Regions from separate parts of the Longivirga aurantiaca genome, predicted to be linked through region 2. Evidence: riboswitches for the same ligand, from Rfam matches in the RefSeq annotation. Region 2 holds a riboswitch; the other holds the start of a gene.

What was found. A riboswitch is a leader RNA that binds a small molecule or an ion and turns the genes downstream of it on or off. The one in region 2 is predicted to bind cyclic di-AMP.
Region 1: linked by a shared signal. The riboswitch ahead of ACFQGU_RS07260 (transglycosylase family protein) and the one ahead of ACFQGU_RS15805 (C40 family peptidase) in region 2 are both predicted to bind cyclic di-AMP.

What each region holds. Positions count from the first base shown of each region.
Region 1 is NZ_JBHSTI010000008.1:696,650-703,915, reverse strand. Features, by position in the region: gene lysA (diaminopimelate decarboxylase) at 1-251, opposite strand, end outside; gene argS (arginine--tRNA ligase) at 387-2,054, opposite strand; tRNA gene ACFQGU_RS07270 (tRNA-Arg) at 2,176-2,247, shown strand; gene trmB (tRNA (guanosine(46)-N7)-methyltransferase TrmB) at 2,509-3,183, shown strand; gene ACFQGU_RS07260 (transglycosylase family protein) at 3,242-4,138, opposite strand; cyclic di-AMP (ydaO/yuaA leader) riboswitch at 4,139-4,313, opposite strand; gene ACFQGU_RS07255 (dienelactone hydrolase family protein) at 4,720-5,439, shown strand; gene ACFQGU_RS07250 (hypothetical protein) at 5,443-6,261, opposite strand; gene ACFQGU_RS07245 (hypothetical protein) at 6,374-6,565, shown strand; gene ACFQGU_RS07240 (diacylglycerol/lipid kinase family protein) at 6,706-7,266, shown strand, end outside.
Region 2 is NZ_JBHSTI010000018.1:766-8,031, forward strand. Features, by position in the region: gene ACFQGU_RS15795 (heavy-metal-associated domain-containing protein) at 1-141, opposite strand, end outside; gene ACFQGU_RS15800 (metal-sensitive transcriptional regulator) at 201-524, opposite strand; gene ACFQGU_RS15805 (C40 family peptidase) at 681-1,310, opposite strand; cyclic di-AMP (ydaO/yuaA leader) riboswitch at 1,318-1,470, opposite strand; gene ACFQGU_RS15810 (HAD-IIB family hydrolase) at 1,670-2,542, opposite strand; gene ACFQGU_RS15815 (amidase family protein) at 2,589-4,100, opposite strand; gene ACFQGU_RS15820 (GNAT family N-acetyltransferase) at 4,298-4,891, shown strand; gene ACFQGU_RS15825 (hypothetical protein) at 5,025-5,510, opposite strand; gene ACFQGU_RS15830 (GNAT family N-acetyltransferase) at 5,687-6,169, shown strand; gene ACFQGU_RS15835 (hypothetical protein) at 6,172-6,501, opposite strand; gene ACFQGU_RS15840 (GNAT family N-acetyltransferase) at 6,529-7,095, opposite strand; gene serS (serine--tRNA ligase) at 7,264-7,266, opposite strand, start outside.

The DNA.
Region 1 (7,266 bases), on a different contig from region 2:
GCCCGAGCCCGGAAGTCGACCTCGTCGAGGACGTAGAGCGGGGTGCCGTGCTCGGCGGCGAGGTCGCGGACGTCGATGCCCGCGATGGTCACCGCCCGCTGCTCTAGGGCGTCGCCGCCGGAGCGCACCGCGGTGCTCGGCCACACGACGGGGTCGAGCGCGTGCATCGCCTCGACGTCGGCCGGAGCCGCAGGGGCACCGGCAGGGGCGAGGATCTCGCCGAAGCGTGGCCCGGCGGGGTGTGCGCGCATGGGGCAAGGCTACCGACGCGCCTCACCCCCGCCCCCGGGAGTTCCAGCCCCTGGACACCCCACGTGCCTCGAGCTACTGCCCACAGCGGGGTGTTGGCGCGTTCTATCACCCCACTGTGGCAGTAACTCGGATCCCTACATGCGGTCGGGAGCGCTGACTCCGAGCATGTCGAGGCCGTTCGCGAGGGTCTGCCGCGCTGCGCCGCACAGCCACAGGCGCGCGACGTTGATCGGCTCGACCTCGGCGTCGCTCATCGGCAGCACGCGGCAGACGTCGTAGAACTTGTGGTACGACGTCGCCAGCTCCTCGAGGTAGCGCGCGACGCGGTGCGGCTCGCGCAGCTCGGCCGCCGACCCGACGATGCGCGGCAGCTCGCCGATGGCGCCGAGCAGCGCCGTCTCGCGCTCGTGGTCGAGCAGCGAGAGGTCGGGCTCGGCGGCACGCCAGTCGATGCCGAGGTCGGCCGCGCCGCGCAGGACGGAGCTGATCCGGGCGTGCGCGTACTGCACGTAGAACACCGGGTTGTCGTTGCTGCGCTGCACGAGCAGGTCGAGGTCGAGCGTCAGCGGGCTGTCGACGGGGTAGCGGATGAGCGAGTAGCGGGCGGCGTCGACACCGACCTCCTCGACGAGGTCCTCGAGCGTGATGATGTTGCCGGCGCGCTTGGAGAGCCGAACCTCCTCGCCGCCCTTGTACATCTTCACGAGCTGCCCGATGAGCACCTCGATGTTGAGGTCGGGGTCGTCGCCCGCGCAGGCCGCGACGGCGCGCAGCCGGTTGACGTAGCCGTGGTGGTCGGCGCCGAGCAGGTAGATGCAGACGTCGAAACCGCGGGCGCGCTTGTCGAGGTAGTACGCCGTGTCGCTGGCGAAGTACGTGAGCTCGCCGTCGGCCTTGACGAGCACGCGGTCCTTGTCGTCGTCGAAGTCGGTGGTGCGCAGCCACACCGCGCCGTCGGCCTCGTACATGTGGCCCTGCTCGCGCAGCTTGTCGAAGCCGCGGTCGACGGCGCCGCTGGAGTGCAGCGTGCGCTCGGAGTACCAGACGTCGAAGTGCGTGTTGAAGCCGTCGAGCGTGTCCTTCTGCTGCTGCAGCTGCAGGGCGTACCCCGCCTCGCGGAAGGCGACCATCCGCTCGTCGGCGGGCAGGCCCACGATGCCCGGGTCGGCCGCCACGATCTGTTGCGCGAGGTCGTCGACGTACGCGCCCTGGTAGCCGCCCTCGGGCACGTCGGTGCCGAGCGCCCGAGCCTCCAGCGACATGCCGAACTTGTCCATCTGGACGCCGCGGTCGTTGACGTAGAACTCGCGCTCGGCGTCGGCGCCGGCCGCCTCGAGGACCCGCGCGATCGCATCGCCCACAGCGGCCCAGCGGGTGTGGCCGAGGTGCAGCGGGCCCGTGGGGTTGGCCGAGATGAATTCGACGTTGAAGCGCATGCCGGCGTACCGGTCGATCCGGCCGTACTGGTCGCCGGCGACGACCACCGTGCGCGCCGTCTCGCCGAGCGAGGCGGCGTCGAGGGTGATGTTGAGGAACCCGGGGCCGGCGATGTCGACGCTCGCGACGCCGTCGAGGGCCCGCAGGCGGGCGGCCACGAGCTCGGCCACCGCGCGCGGGTTGGTGCCGGCCGGCTTGGCCAGCTGCAGCGCGATGTTGGTGGCGTAGTCGCCGTGGTCGGCGTTGCGCGGACGCTCGACGGTGACCTCGGCCGGGACGAGCGCGGGGTCGAGGGCGAGCTCGCCGTCGGCCACGGCAGCGAGCACTGCTGCGCGGACCTCGGCGGCGATCTGGTCGGGCGTCATGCGCGGGAGCCTATCGGCGCAGGTCCGCGCGGCTTCACGACGTATCCGGCCCGCGCCCGGTCGCCCGCAGCGGCCGTGTCGAGCGCACCGTCGGCCGCTGGTAGTGTCGGTGCCTGCCCTGGCCCCCGTAGCTCAGGGGATAGAGCGGTGCCCTCCGGAGGCATGCGCGCAGGTTCGAATCCTGCCGGGGGCACGTGATCTCCAGGCCCGAAGGGCCTCCCTCTGCGAGTGACCCCCTCCGCTGATTCGGGAGGAACCCCCGCGCGCCGGCCCGAGACGGCTCCTGCCGGGGGCACGTGATCTCCAGGCCCGAAGGGCCTCCCTCTGCGAGTGACCCCCTCCGCTGATTCGGGAGGAACCCCCGCGCGCCGGCCTGAGACGGCTCCTGCCGGGGGCGCGGTACGTCGTCACGATGCCTGCACGCGCCGCGCAGCGGCGGACCTAGGCTCTGGGCGTGGAGGAGGACGTGGCCGAGGAGCACCGGCACATCCTCACGTTCCATCCGCGGCGGGGGCGGATGACCGACGCGCAGCGCGACGCCGTCACCACGCTGCTCCCCCGCCACGGCCTCCCCCCGGGGCCGCTCGACACCGGCACTCTGTTCGGCGGCCTGCCCGTGGCGCTGGAGATCGGGTTCGGGCTCGGGCACGCGACGGTCGAGATGGCGCTCGAGGACCCCGGCACCGGGATCGTCGCCGTCGACGTCCACACCCCGGGCGTCGCACGCCTGCTCGCCGAGATCGAGCGCCGGGGCCTCACCACCGTGCGGGTCGAGCTCGGCGATGCGGTCGACCTGCTCACGGACAGGGTGGCCGAGGGCTCGCTCGCCGCGATCCGCGTCTTCTTCCCCGACCCGTGGCCCAAGGCCCGGCACCACAAGCGCCGCATCGTCCGGCCCGACCTGGTGCACCTCATGGCCACGCGCCTTGCGCCGGGCGGAGTCCTGCACTGCGCGACCGACTGGGAGCCGTACGCCGAGGCGATGCGCGAGGTGCTCGACGCCGAGCCGCTGCTCCTCGATCCCTACGACGGCTGGGCACCGCGGCTCGAGCGGCCGCTCACGAAGTTCGAGCGGCAGGGCGTCGAGAAGGGCCACGTCGTCCGCGACCTGGTCCGCACCCGCGTCTGAACGACGACGGCGCCGCCGGTCCCGGAGGACCGGCGGCGCCGGAGGGTCGAGCGGAGGCTCAGCCGCCCCAGGGCGACCACCACGCGGCGATCCAGCCGCGGTAGGCGACGTAGTCCTGCTCGCCGCAGGTGGCCTGGTCGGGCGTGGGCGCGAACGTGAGGCCGCCGAACGAGCGCCAGAACGGGGCGCCCATCTGCCACGCGCCGCGGTAGGCGCCGGTGGGCGACACCGCGGTGCAGCTGCCACCGGACTCGCGCGCCACGATCATGCGGGCGTGGGCGGAGCTGCGCCACACCGCGAACGGCACGGCCTGGCGCGCGGCACGCGAGCCGCGGGCGGCCGCGGTCATGGTCGGGTCGCCGTTGGACGCCGAGGGAGCCGGCGCCGACCGGGTGGTGCCCCGGGTGGCCGCCTGCTCCGCGGCCTTGCGCGCAGCGGCCTTGCGGGCGGCCTCGGCAGCGGCGGCGGCCCTCTTGGCCGCGGCGGCCTTGCGCACGGCCTTGGCCGCCTGCTGCTCGCCGAACTCCTGGAGCTGGCGTCGCGTGATCGGGCCGACGATGCCGGTGCCCTTCGTCGCGCCGAGCGCCTCCTGGAAGCGGATGACGGCGTCGCGCGTGGCGGGGCCGAAGAAGCCCGTCTGCGGCAGGCCGAGGATGCGCTGGACCCAGCGCACCTTCGCGCCGTTGTGCCCGCCGCGCAGGACCTCGGTCGAGACGACGCGCGCCGGTGCCGCGGACGTGGTGCCGGTGGCCGGCAGCGTGTCGGGGAACGCCGTGTCGTCGACGAAGGCGGACGCGCCGCCACCGACGAGGTGGGTGGGTGCGAGCGGGGCGGCACCAGCCGGGGCAGGGGTCAGGAGCGACAGCCCGAGGGCGGCCGAGAGCACGCCGAACGTGACTCGTGCCCTGGTGCGCTCCATGCCCGTGCGGGCATGGGTCGGCATGACGGTGGTCATGTCGTGTTCCTCCGCCGCCTGCGAGGTGAGCTGTCGGGTTCGGCCCGAGGAAGGCCGGCCACTCTCGTGGCTTCACCCCGAGCCGGCCCGACGTGCAGGCCGGCGAAGTGGGTCCCCCGCTCCCGTCCAAGTGCGGATGACCACGGCCGTGGACGGGACTCGGCGGTCCGGTCGTGGTGCCCTGCTTCCCCGCAGGACGTCACGACGCTATCCGGACGCCCGCGTGCCTGTCGACCGGCTGCCCACAGCGCGGGACGTGCGCCAGGCCACGTCCCGTGCGTGGGCCGTGCCCGTGTTCCGCCCCGCCACGCGGCGGATCGTGTGATGTGACTCTCGCCGTCGGAGGCGGTCGGCGAGGCCCTCGGACCCTGCCGACGCGGCCGCGCGAACCCGGTCCCGCGGCGCCGCGCCACAACCCTCGACCTCGGGTTGAGCCTCGATGTCGGGTGGAGGTTGCGGGCGCGGTCCGTGCATGGCCCGCCCAGGGCCTCCGGGACGTGACATGAGGCGACCGGCGGCGGGACCCGAGCCGCCCTACCCTGGGGCCGCCACCGACCGGTGGCCGGACAGGACGGGACGGCATGCCGGATCTGAGCATCGAGGTGACGGGCTTCGGCACGATCCCCGCCTACTACTCCCCCGCGCAGGGGGTCGACGGCCCCGCGCCCGGGGTCGTCGTCATCCACGAGGCGTTCGGTCTCACCGACGCGATGCGCGAGGCTGCCGACCACCTCGCCGCACGCGGCTACAACGCGGTCGCACCCGACCTGATGTCGTACGCCGGCAGCGCCCGCTGCCTCGTGGCCATCGCCCGCTCGATGAACTCGGGCGAGGGGCGCGTGTACGACGAGATCCACGCCGCCCGGCAGTGGATCGCCGAGCGCGAGGACTCGACCGGCCGCGTCGGCATCGCCGGCTTCTGCCTCGGCGGCGCCTTCGCCATGCTCATGGCCACCCAGGGCTTCGAGGCCAGCGCCGCGATGTACGGGCAGCTGCCCCAGCGGCTCGAGTCGGTCTTCGACGGCGCGTGCCCCGTGGTGGCGTCGTACGGCGGGAAGGACCGCAGCCTGCGCGGCGCGGCGGCCAAGCTCGAGCGGGCGCTGTCCGCCGCCGGGGTCGAGCACGACGTGAAGGAGTACCCGGACGCCGGGCACTCCTTCATGACGCACTCGGAGAAGGACGCGCCGGCGTGGCTGCGTCCGGTGTCGCGCCGCGTCCTGCACGTCGGCTACGTCGACACCGCGGCAGAGGACAGCTGGGCGCGCATCGACGCCCTGTTCAGCACGGCGCTGCGCGGCTGACCCCTACGGCTGCAGGAGGTCCAGACCGGCGGCCTGCCCGAGGCGGTGGACGCCGAGGGTCCAGGTGAGCGTCTCGCCGCCCTCGACCCCGAGCACCGGCCACTGCGTCGGCGCGTGCTCCGCGGTCACCCCCAGGGCGGGGACGGCGGCAGCCCGTACGGCGTCGGCGTCGCCCCACGACCACACGGGATCGCTGGATCCGGCGTACTTCTCGCCCATCGGCGCGAGCACCTCGTCGTCGCGACGGGCACGGACGTCGAGCAGGTGCACCCGGCTGTCGCCGTGATGCACCGCGAGCGTCACCAGGTGCCGGGGGCCCGCCGCCGGATCCACGTGGTCGAGCAGCAGGTGCAGGACCGTCTCGGTGCCGTCCGCGGTCGCGAGCACACCCGTCTCCACGACCCGAACGGCACCGACGTGCGCGACCCAGGACGGCAGGGACGCGCGCAGCTCCTCGTCCGCCCCCGCAACGAGATGGGAGGCCTCGCCCCGAACGCTGCGGTGCCCGTGCAGGGCCAGCACCGCCATCGCCTGGAGCCCGAGGGCCGTCGTCCCCGCTCGGGGGTCGGAGACCGCGGCGCGGCAGAACCGTGCGAGCACCTCGTCGGCGTCGGGGCCCCGCGATCCGAGCACCTCGAACACCCACGACACCACCGCCTCGGCGGCGAACCCGTCGGAGTGGACGTCGAGCTTGCGGATGCGCGAGGTGAGCGCATCGAGCGGCATCTCGCCGCGCATCTTGCGCGCCTCGTTCGCGCGCAGAGCGGACGCTACGGGAGCAGGGCGGCCGGCACCGGGACGCCGGCGAGACACCGGACTCATGCGGGGACCCTATAGAAGTCGCGGATTGCCCACCCGAGATCCTCAGGTCCGGATCTGCGCGACCGATAACCACGGCATGACGCCCAACAGTCCGGAACCCATCGTGCGGGCCATGCTCGCAGCGGTGCACCGGCGCGACCACGCGCATGCGGACCGCAGCTGCAGCCCGCACAGCGTCGAGGTCGTGCACCTGGGCAGCGCCTCCATCGCCGTGTGCCACGACTGCCGGTACGAGTCCGGGTTCCACACGGTGCGCGAGTGCGAGCGCGCCGCCTCCGACCACCGCTACGCCACCGCGTCCTGACGCGCCTCCGGCGGACCGGCGACCCCGACCCGGGGCGGGCGCCCGCCTGCGCGCGCTACCGTCCTCCGGTGACCGGCGACACGGGCGACCTCGCGTGGGACGTCGTCCCTGCTCAGTGACACCGCCCACCAGGAGGCACGATGACGGGCTCCGCCGAGACGGTGGCGATCGTCCATCCCGGCAAGGCCGGCGATCTCGGCGAGGCAGCCGAACGGCTGGCCGGCTGGGCCCACGCCGCCGGCGTACCGACGCCGCACCTCGTCCCCACCACGGCCGAGCAGCCCGGCACGGCGCAGGCGCGCGAGGCCGTCGAGGCGGGCGCCGACCTCGTCCTGTCGTGGGGCGGTGACGGCACCCTCAACGCGATCGCCACGGGCCTTCTCGGCAGCGGCACGGCGCTCGGCATCATCCCCGGCGGCACGGGCAACCTCCTCGCCCGCAACCTCGGCATACCGCTCGACCTCGACGGCGCAGCGCGCGTCGCGCTCACGGGCCAGGACCGCAGGATCGACGTCGTCGAGATCGGTCTCGGTGGATCGGTCATGGTCAGTACGGTGATCGCCGGCATGGGCCTCGACGCATCGCTCATCGACGCGCCGGAGGAGCTGAAGAACGCGATCGGCCCGGCCGCGTACGTCGCCAACTCCGTGAAGCTGCTCACCAGCGAGTCCATGCGGGTCGCCGTCGCCATGGACGGGGGT
Region 2 (7,266 bases):
CTCGGCGGTCACGGTGACCTGGCCGCTCTCGAGCTCGACGGCGACGGCGGTGACGCCGGGGATCAGCGAGACCTCCTCGGTCACCGCGGTCACGCAGTGCTGGCAGGTCATGCCCTGGACGGTCCAGACGGTGGTGCTCACGTCGTGCTCCTTCGGGTGCGTTGCGGGGTTATGTGCAGCTGCGGGGTGGTGCCGCCGGGTCAGGACCGGACGAGCCGGGCGATGGCCGCGGACGCCTCGGCGATCTTGGCGTCGGCCTCGGCCCCGCCCTTGACCGCGGCGTCGCGGACGCAGTGGTCGAGGTGGTCCTCGAGCAGCAGGAGCGCGACGTTCTCGAGCGCGCGGGTGGCCGCGGACACCTGGGTCAGCACGTCGATGCAGTAGGTGTCCTGGTCGACCATGCGCGCGATGCCGCGCACCTGGCCCTCCACGCGGCGCAGCCGCGTGAGGATCGCGTCCTTGTCGCCCGCGTAGCCGTGCTGGTGCGTCACGTGTCCCGTGTCGTGCGGGTGCTCGTCGGTCATCGCCGTACCTCCTGGTCTGCTTCAACCAGGGTACCCCCCCAGGGTATTTCCACCAGGCCAGTCCGACGTGGTCTCCCTCACGTCCGGACAGGGCGAAGGCCCGATCCCCCTGCGGGGATCGGGCCTTCGGAGAGAGAGGTGCTGGGGTTCCGCGCCTCAGACGAGGCGGACGGCGCCGCTGTAGCGCTGGCCGTACCAGCCGCTGAAGACGTAGTCGACCTTGACGTCCGTGCGCGGGTTGGTCGCGCTGATCATCTTGCCGTTGCCGACGTACAGGCCCACGTGGTGCGCGCCGTACTTGAAGAAGAAGACGAGGTCGCCGGGCTTGAGGTACCTCTTCTGGACGCGGATGCCGGCGTAGAACTGCGCCTTCGAGTAGTGCGGCAGCGTCTTGCCGTACGCGTACTTCGCGATGTAGCGCGTGAGGCCGGAGCAGTCGAACTTCGTCGGACCGGACCAGCCCGCGACATACGCAGCACCGAGCTTGGTCTTCGCGAGCTCGACCGCGCGCCAGCGCTTGATCGCCTTCACGCGCGCGGCGATCTGCGCCGCGGTCAGGGTGGTGGCCGTGGTCGTCGTCGCCGTGGCGGTCGCGGTACGGGTGGCGGTGGTCGTCGCCGTCGGGGTCAGCGTGGTCGTGGTGACCGCGGTGGTGGTCGGTTCGATCGGCGTAGACGTGGCCGCCGAGGCGGATCCGGCGCCGGCGAGGCCGATGGTCAGGGCGGCGGAGACGAGCAGCGTGGCCGGCAGGGCACGGCGACGCGCAGCGGTGAGCACGGGGAGCACAGGTGTCCGATCCTCTCGACGCCGACCGGGTTAGCTGACGGGCTCGGGCTAAGAGGTGCCCTACGCGGGGGCCGTGAGGCCGTCCGTGATTCGCCCCGGAGTGCTTGGGTCCCCGGCTCGCCGGCGGTGAGAGCCGCCGGCGATTGAGCGCGTCACCCGTGCCCGGCGAACCCGGACAGGTGCAGGTGACTGACAGAAAGTAAGCAACGCCCCCCGAGAGGGTCCAAACCCGGTGTCCGGTCACGGGACGGTAACGGAAAGGAGGAAACGGACAACAGCCCAGGTCGCAACGGCTCTCGAGCGGTCGTTACGGCTACGTCGTGTGACGAGGGTCTCAGCGCTCGGTGACCATCGGGCGGTCAGCGGGCAGCGAGGACGGCCTCGACGAGCTGGGCGAGGCCGTCGTCCTCCGGGCCCGGCAGCAGCGCCGCGGCCGCGGCGCGCGCGGCGGGGTGGCCGGTCTCCACCGCGAGGCCGACTCCCGCCTCGACGAGCATGGGGACGTCGTTGGGCATGTCCCCCACCGCGGCCACCGATGACAGCGGCACCCCGAGCCGGGCGGCCTGGTGCGCGAGCGCGGCGCCCTTGCTGACGCCCAGGGCGCTCATCTCGATGAGCACGTCGTCCGATGCCGAGTGCGTCGCGGTGACGAGGTGGCTGACGTGCCCGAGCGTGACGTCGAGCAGGGCGTCGACGTCGTGCCGCGCCGGATGGTCGCCGCCGTCGATGCGCGCGAGCAGCTTGATGACCGGGTGCCGTGCGGCGAGCGTGAGGATGTCGCCGTGCTCGACGCCGGCGACCCGGTAGCGCGCGCGGTACGACGGCTCGTGCGCGAAGTCGTCGGCGTCCGCAGGGCTGTCCCACTCGAGCGCGAACGCGACGCCCTCGATCTCCGAGCGCAGCGCTGCGACCGTCTCGGCGACGACGTCGTACGCGATGGGGTGCGTCTCGAGCACCGCATGGGTGTCGAGGTCTATGACGAGCGCACCGTTCGCGCAGACGCCGATCCCGGCGTGCCCGGTGGCCTCGACCACCGGGGGCAGCCAGCGCGGCGGCCGACCGGTCACGAACACCACCGGCAGACCGGCCGCCCGGGCCGCGGCGAACGCGTCGATCGTCCGGGACGACACCGTGTTGTCGGGCCGCAGCAGCGTGCCGTCGAGGTCGGTGGCGACCATCTGCACCCCGCCGGGAACTGCCGCCACCAGCTCGCGCCACCCTCGGTCCGTCACGGCCCCACCCTGCCGTGCCCCCGAGCCGGCAGGCGAACCGCCCCGGTCAGCCGCGGGTGGCGGGGGTGAACGTCGGGCGCAGGGCGCCATCGGCGCGCAGCCCGAGGATCTCCTCGACCACGTGACCTACCGCGACCAGCGTCGCCTCGGTGTGCGGCCGTCCGATGAGCGTGAGGCCCACCGGCAGGCCGTCGACGAACCCCATGGGCAGGCACAGCACCGGCCAGCCCGCGATGGACGGTGCCGGGCTCGCGAGGCCGCCGCCGGCGAAGTGGTCGCCGTTGGTGAGGTCGCTCTTCCAGGCCGGGCAGTACGCCGGGGCGATGAGCAGGTCGATGTCGTCGTCGGCGTCGAACGCGGCCTGCAGGTTCTTCGTCACCGCCCAGTCGAGGCAGATCTGCCGCGCCTCGTCGTACCTCTGGCCGGCCCGGCCGCCCGATGCGAGCGCCATCTCGAGCAGGCTCTGGTCGAAGAACGCGAGCTCGGTGTCGGCGTTCTCGCGGTTGAACTCCACGATGTCGGCCATGGTCGGCGCACCTGCGCCGAACCTGTCGAGCAGGTAGGCGTTCATGTCGTCGAGCATCTCGCCGACGAGCACCACGAGCTCGTTGTCCTCGTACTCGCCGGTGTGCGTGACCTCCGACGTCACGAGCGTGATGCCGCCGTCGAAGAGCGCCTGCGTGACTCCGAGGAACACGTCGTCGGTCGCGATGTGGCCCGAGAGCCAGGAGTTCGCGACGCCGAGGGTGATGTCGTCGGCGGCCAGGCTGCCGATCGCGGTCGCGTACGCCGCCGAGCCGGTCAGCACGTCGAGCAGCAGAGCGACGTCGCGCACCGAGCGCGCCATCGGGCCGGGCATGTCCTGGCTCGCGCTGATCGGCACGATGCCCGCGGTCGGCACGAGCCCGAGGGTGGGCTTGAGGCCGGTGATCCCGTTGAGCGAGCTCGGGCATGTGATCGAGCCGTCGGTCTCGGTGCCGATCGCGAGCGGGGCGAGGCCGGCTGCGACGGCGGCGCCGCTGCCGGACGACGAGCCGCCTGCGCTGCGGTCGAGCGCCCACGGGTTGCCGGTGAGCCCGCCGAGGGCGGACCAGCCGGAGGTGGATCGGTTCGAGCGGAGGTTGGCCCACTCCGAGAGGTTGGTGACGCCGAGCACGATCAGCCCGGCCGCGCGCATCGAGGCGACGATCGGGGCGTCGCGGGTCGCCGGCCGGCCGTCGAAGAACAGCGACCCGGCCGACGCCGGCATGCCGAGCACCTCGACGTTGTCCTTCACCACGACCGGTACGCCGTGCAGCGCGCTGCGCACCGTGCCTGCCGCGCGCTCGGCGTCGAGCCGGTCGGCCTGCTCGAGCGCATCGGGGCACACCGCGAGGATCGAGCGCAGGTGCACCGCGCCCGGGCCGTCGACGGCCTCGATCCGCCCGAGCAGCGTGCGGACGATCGCGACCGAGGTCGTGCGTCCGGCGGCGAGCTCGTCGGCCAGGGCGCTCGCGTCGGAGAAGCCGAGATCGGCGCTGGCGGCGTGCGGGTCGAGCGAGGCGTGGGGGCTGGTCACGCGCGGAGCCTGCCACGCCGGGCTCGGCGTCGCAGGAGATGCCACGGGCCGGAGCTGTGCGCGGCGGTCGCGATGACGGTGGCCTTCGTCGCAGGCGGGAGTCCGCGGGCACTCCTCGGCGCTGCCCGGCGTACGACGGGAACGCTGTGGACGCCGGAGGCGTGGCCCGGGGAGGATCGGCGGCGGAGGAGATGCCCGTGGACCAGCGACGTGCCACGACCGCGGACGCCGACCCCATCGGCGACGTCATCACCCGAGTCTTCGCAGCCGACCCGCTCTGGGGGCCCGCCCTCGCGCGGCCGGACGGCCGCACCCACCACCTGCGCGCCTACTGGGACCTCTTCGTCGCCGGGGCGCTGCGGTTCGACTGCACGGGGATCGCCGGTGAGGTCGACGCGGTCACCGTGTGGATCCCGCCGGGCGAGGACGAGCTGAGCCCTGACCAGTTCGAGGCCGTGCTGGCGCTGCTGCGCGCCGAGCTGCCTGGCTCGGTGGACGACCTCGTCGAGCTGTTCGACCGGTTCGAGACGGTGCACCCGCACGACGAGCCGCACTACTACCTGTCGCTGTTCGCGACGAAGCCCGAGAGCCGCGGGCGGGGCATCGGCATGGACCTGCTGCGCACGGATGTTGCAGCGTTCGACGCCGAGGGCGTGCCGACGTACCTCGAGTCGTCGAACCCGGGCAATGACGCCCGGTACGCCGCGGTCGGCTACCGGCCCGTGGGCAGGTTCGAGCACCCGAGCACCGGCGCCGTCGTCACGACGATGTGGCGCCCGGTCGGCGGCTGACCGCAGCACGTCGATCGGGTCCGTGTGCGATGAAGGGGGCCTTCATCGCACACCCCGGCCTCCAGCTGTGGATCCGTCCCCTCCCGTGCCGTGAAGGCCCCGGGACATGCCGGATTGCCACATCCAGCCTCCGTCAGCCGTCGAGCTGCTCGGTGGCGCCGGCGAGGGAGTTGGTGCCGGCGAAGAGCGCCGAGAGGTCGAGCGAGGTCACGCGGTGCTTGGACGCGAGGGTCACGTAGCGCCGCGCGAGCGCGTCCTTGGCGATGCCGAACACCGTGCTGAGCAGGCCGACGGACTCCGCGAGGTCCTCGGGCTCCTCGGCCGGGACGACCTGGCGCCACATCGCGGACTCCAGGACGTTGAAGGCGTGCTGGACCTCCGAGACGTCGAAGCCGGCGGCGAACCGCTCCTCGGCGACGGCGTCGGCGTACGCGATGATCGCGGCCACGTCGCGGTGGCCGATCGCTGCCTGCACGAGGTCGTACAGGCTCTCGAGCCGGGCCCGGGTGAACTCGGGGCCGGCGGTCTCGTAGTGGTGGAGCTGGAGCTGTGCCAGCTCTGCGGACGCATCGTCGAGGATGTGGTCGCGCAGAGTGCGCAGCGTGGTGTCGAGCTTCATCAGTCGCCTCCAGGGGCTCACCTCGATCGTCCACCCGGTGTCCACCACCGCGCGTGCTCGGGGGCGCACGGTGTCTGACGGGTCACGCTTGCGCCGTTGTCGGCACGTCGTGGGCGCCGACGGCGTACGGCGAACGCTGTCGCGCGGCGTCGGTGGGCGCGGCTAGCGTCGCGGGCATGGTCAGCGTGCGGCTCGAGCCGATGTCCCGTGACGAGTACGACGCCTACCGGGTCACGGCCGAGCGCGAGTACGCCGACAGCTTCCGCGACTCCGGGTCGCTGCCCGAGGCCGAGGCGGTGGAGCGGGCGGCCGAGGACTACGCGCGGATCCTCCCCGACGGCTTCGACACCGAGGGCCACCTGTTCTGGACGGCGTATAACGCCTCGGGCGACGACGGCGCGGTGGGGATGCTGTGGCTGCACCTGCGTCCGACGTCGGAGGGGCTGACGGCATTCGGCTACGACTTCGCGGTGCGCGAGGACCTGCGCCGCTCGGGCTACGGCCGCGCGATCATGCTGGCCGCCGAGGCCGAGTGCCGTGCCCTCGGCGTCGTGTCGGTCGGGCTCAACGTGTTCGGCCACAACCGCGGGGCGCAGGCGCTCTACGAGCAGATGGGCTTCGAGATCACCGGCATCCAGATGTCCAAGCGCCTCGATTGAGGTCAGGCCTCGACCCAGCCGGCGACGGCGCGCCAGCCCCTGTGCACGCGCACGCTGCGGTGCGCGACCTTCCAGCGGTCGTGGCCGAACCCCTCGCGCACCTCGGGCAGCTGCGGGCGCGGCAGCTCGTCGAGCACTCCGGCCGGCTGCTTGCTCGCGCCGGCCATGAGCAGGGTGAACCCGTCGGGCAGCCACACGAGGATCACGTTGCGGCGCAAGCCCGGCGGGCCGACGGTGCCGGGGACGGCGTGCTCGACGTCATCGCGCCCGAGCCAGGTGCCGACCTCGTGGCGAGACGCCTGCAGCGCGGCGCGGAGCCGGTCGTCGCCCATGCCGTGATCGTGCCCCGTACGCCGTCCTCAGTCGAGCACCACGTCCGGGGCCGCGACCTCGAAGACGTGCTCGAGGCCGTCCTCGTCGTCCCACTCCTCGCCGACCTGCACGAGGCCCGCCGCGAGCACGATGGCGAGCGAGCCCGTGTTGTCGGGCGAGACGCTGGCGCGCAGCACGCGCACGTCCGGGTGCGCGGCCGCATACCGCCACATCGTCTGCGCGATCTCGCGGCCGTAGCCGCGGCGGCGGTACGCCGGCACCACGCGGTAGCCGATCTCGACCATGCCCCGGGAGTCGGGCGGCGCGTGGAAGTTGCCGAGGCCGACGATCGTGCCGGTGCTGCGCTCGACCGCGAGGCGGATCAGCCACGGGTTCGACCTCGGGTCCTCGCGGACCATCGGGATGCGCCAGCGGATGGGCGAGTCGTGCGGCGACAGGATGTCCGTGGGGTCGTCGTACGCGAGCGGCGCCGGCTCGCCGTCGTGGTCGTCGGCACGCGTGAGCAACTGCTCGACCGTCACGAGCACGAGGTCGAGCCGCGGCCCCACGAGCACGTCGGGGAGCGCCGGCTGCTCGGCCTCGGGATCGGTCATGCGTCCATCCTCACCCGGTGGTCCAGCGGGTTCGCCGTACGCCGTCCTACCCGGGTAGCGAGCGTGCGCTCTGCGACGGATCCGCCACTCAGGCTCCCGAGCGCTGCGTTACCCGGGTAGCGAGCGTGCGCTCTGCGACGGATCCGCCACCCAGCTAGCGGCGGTCGGTCA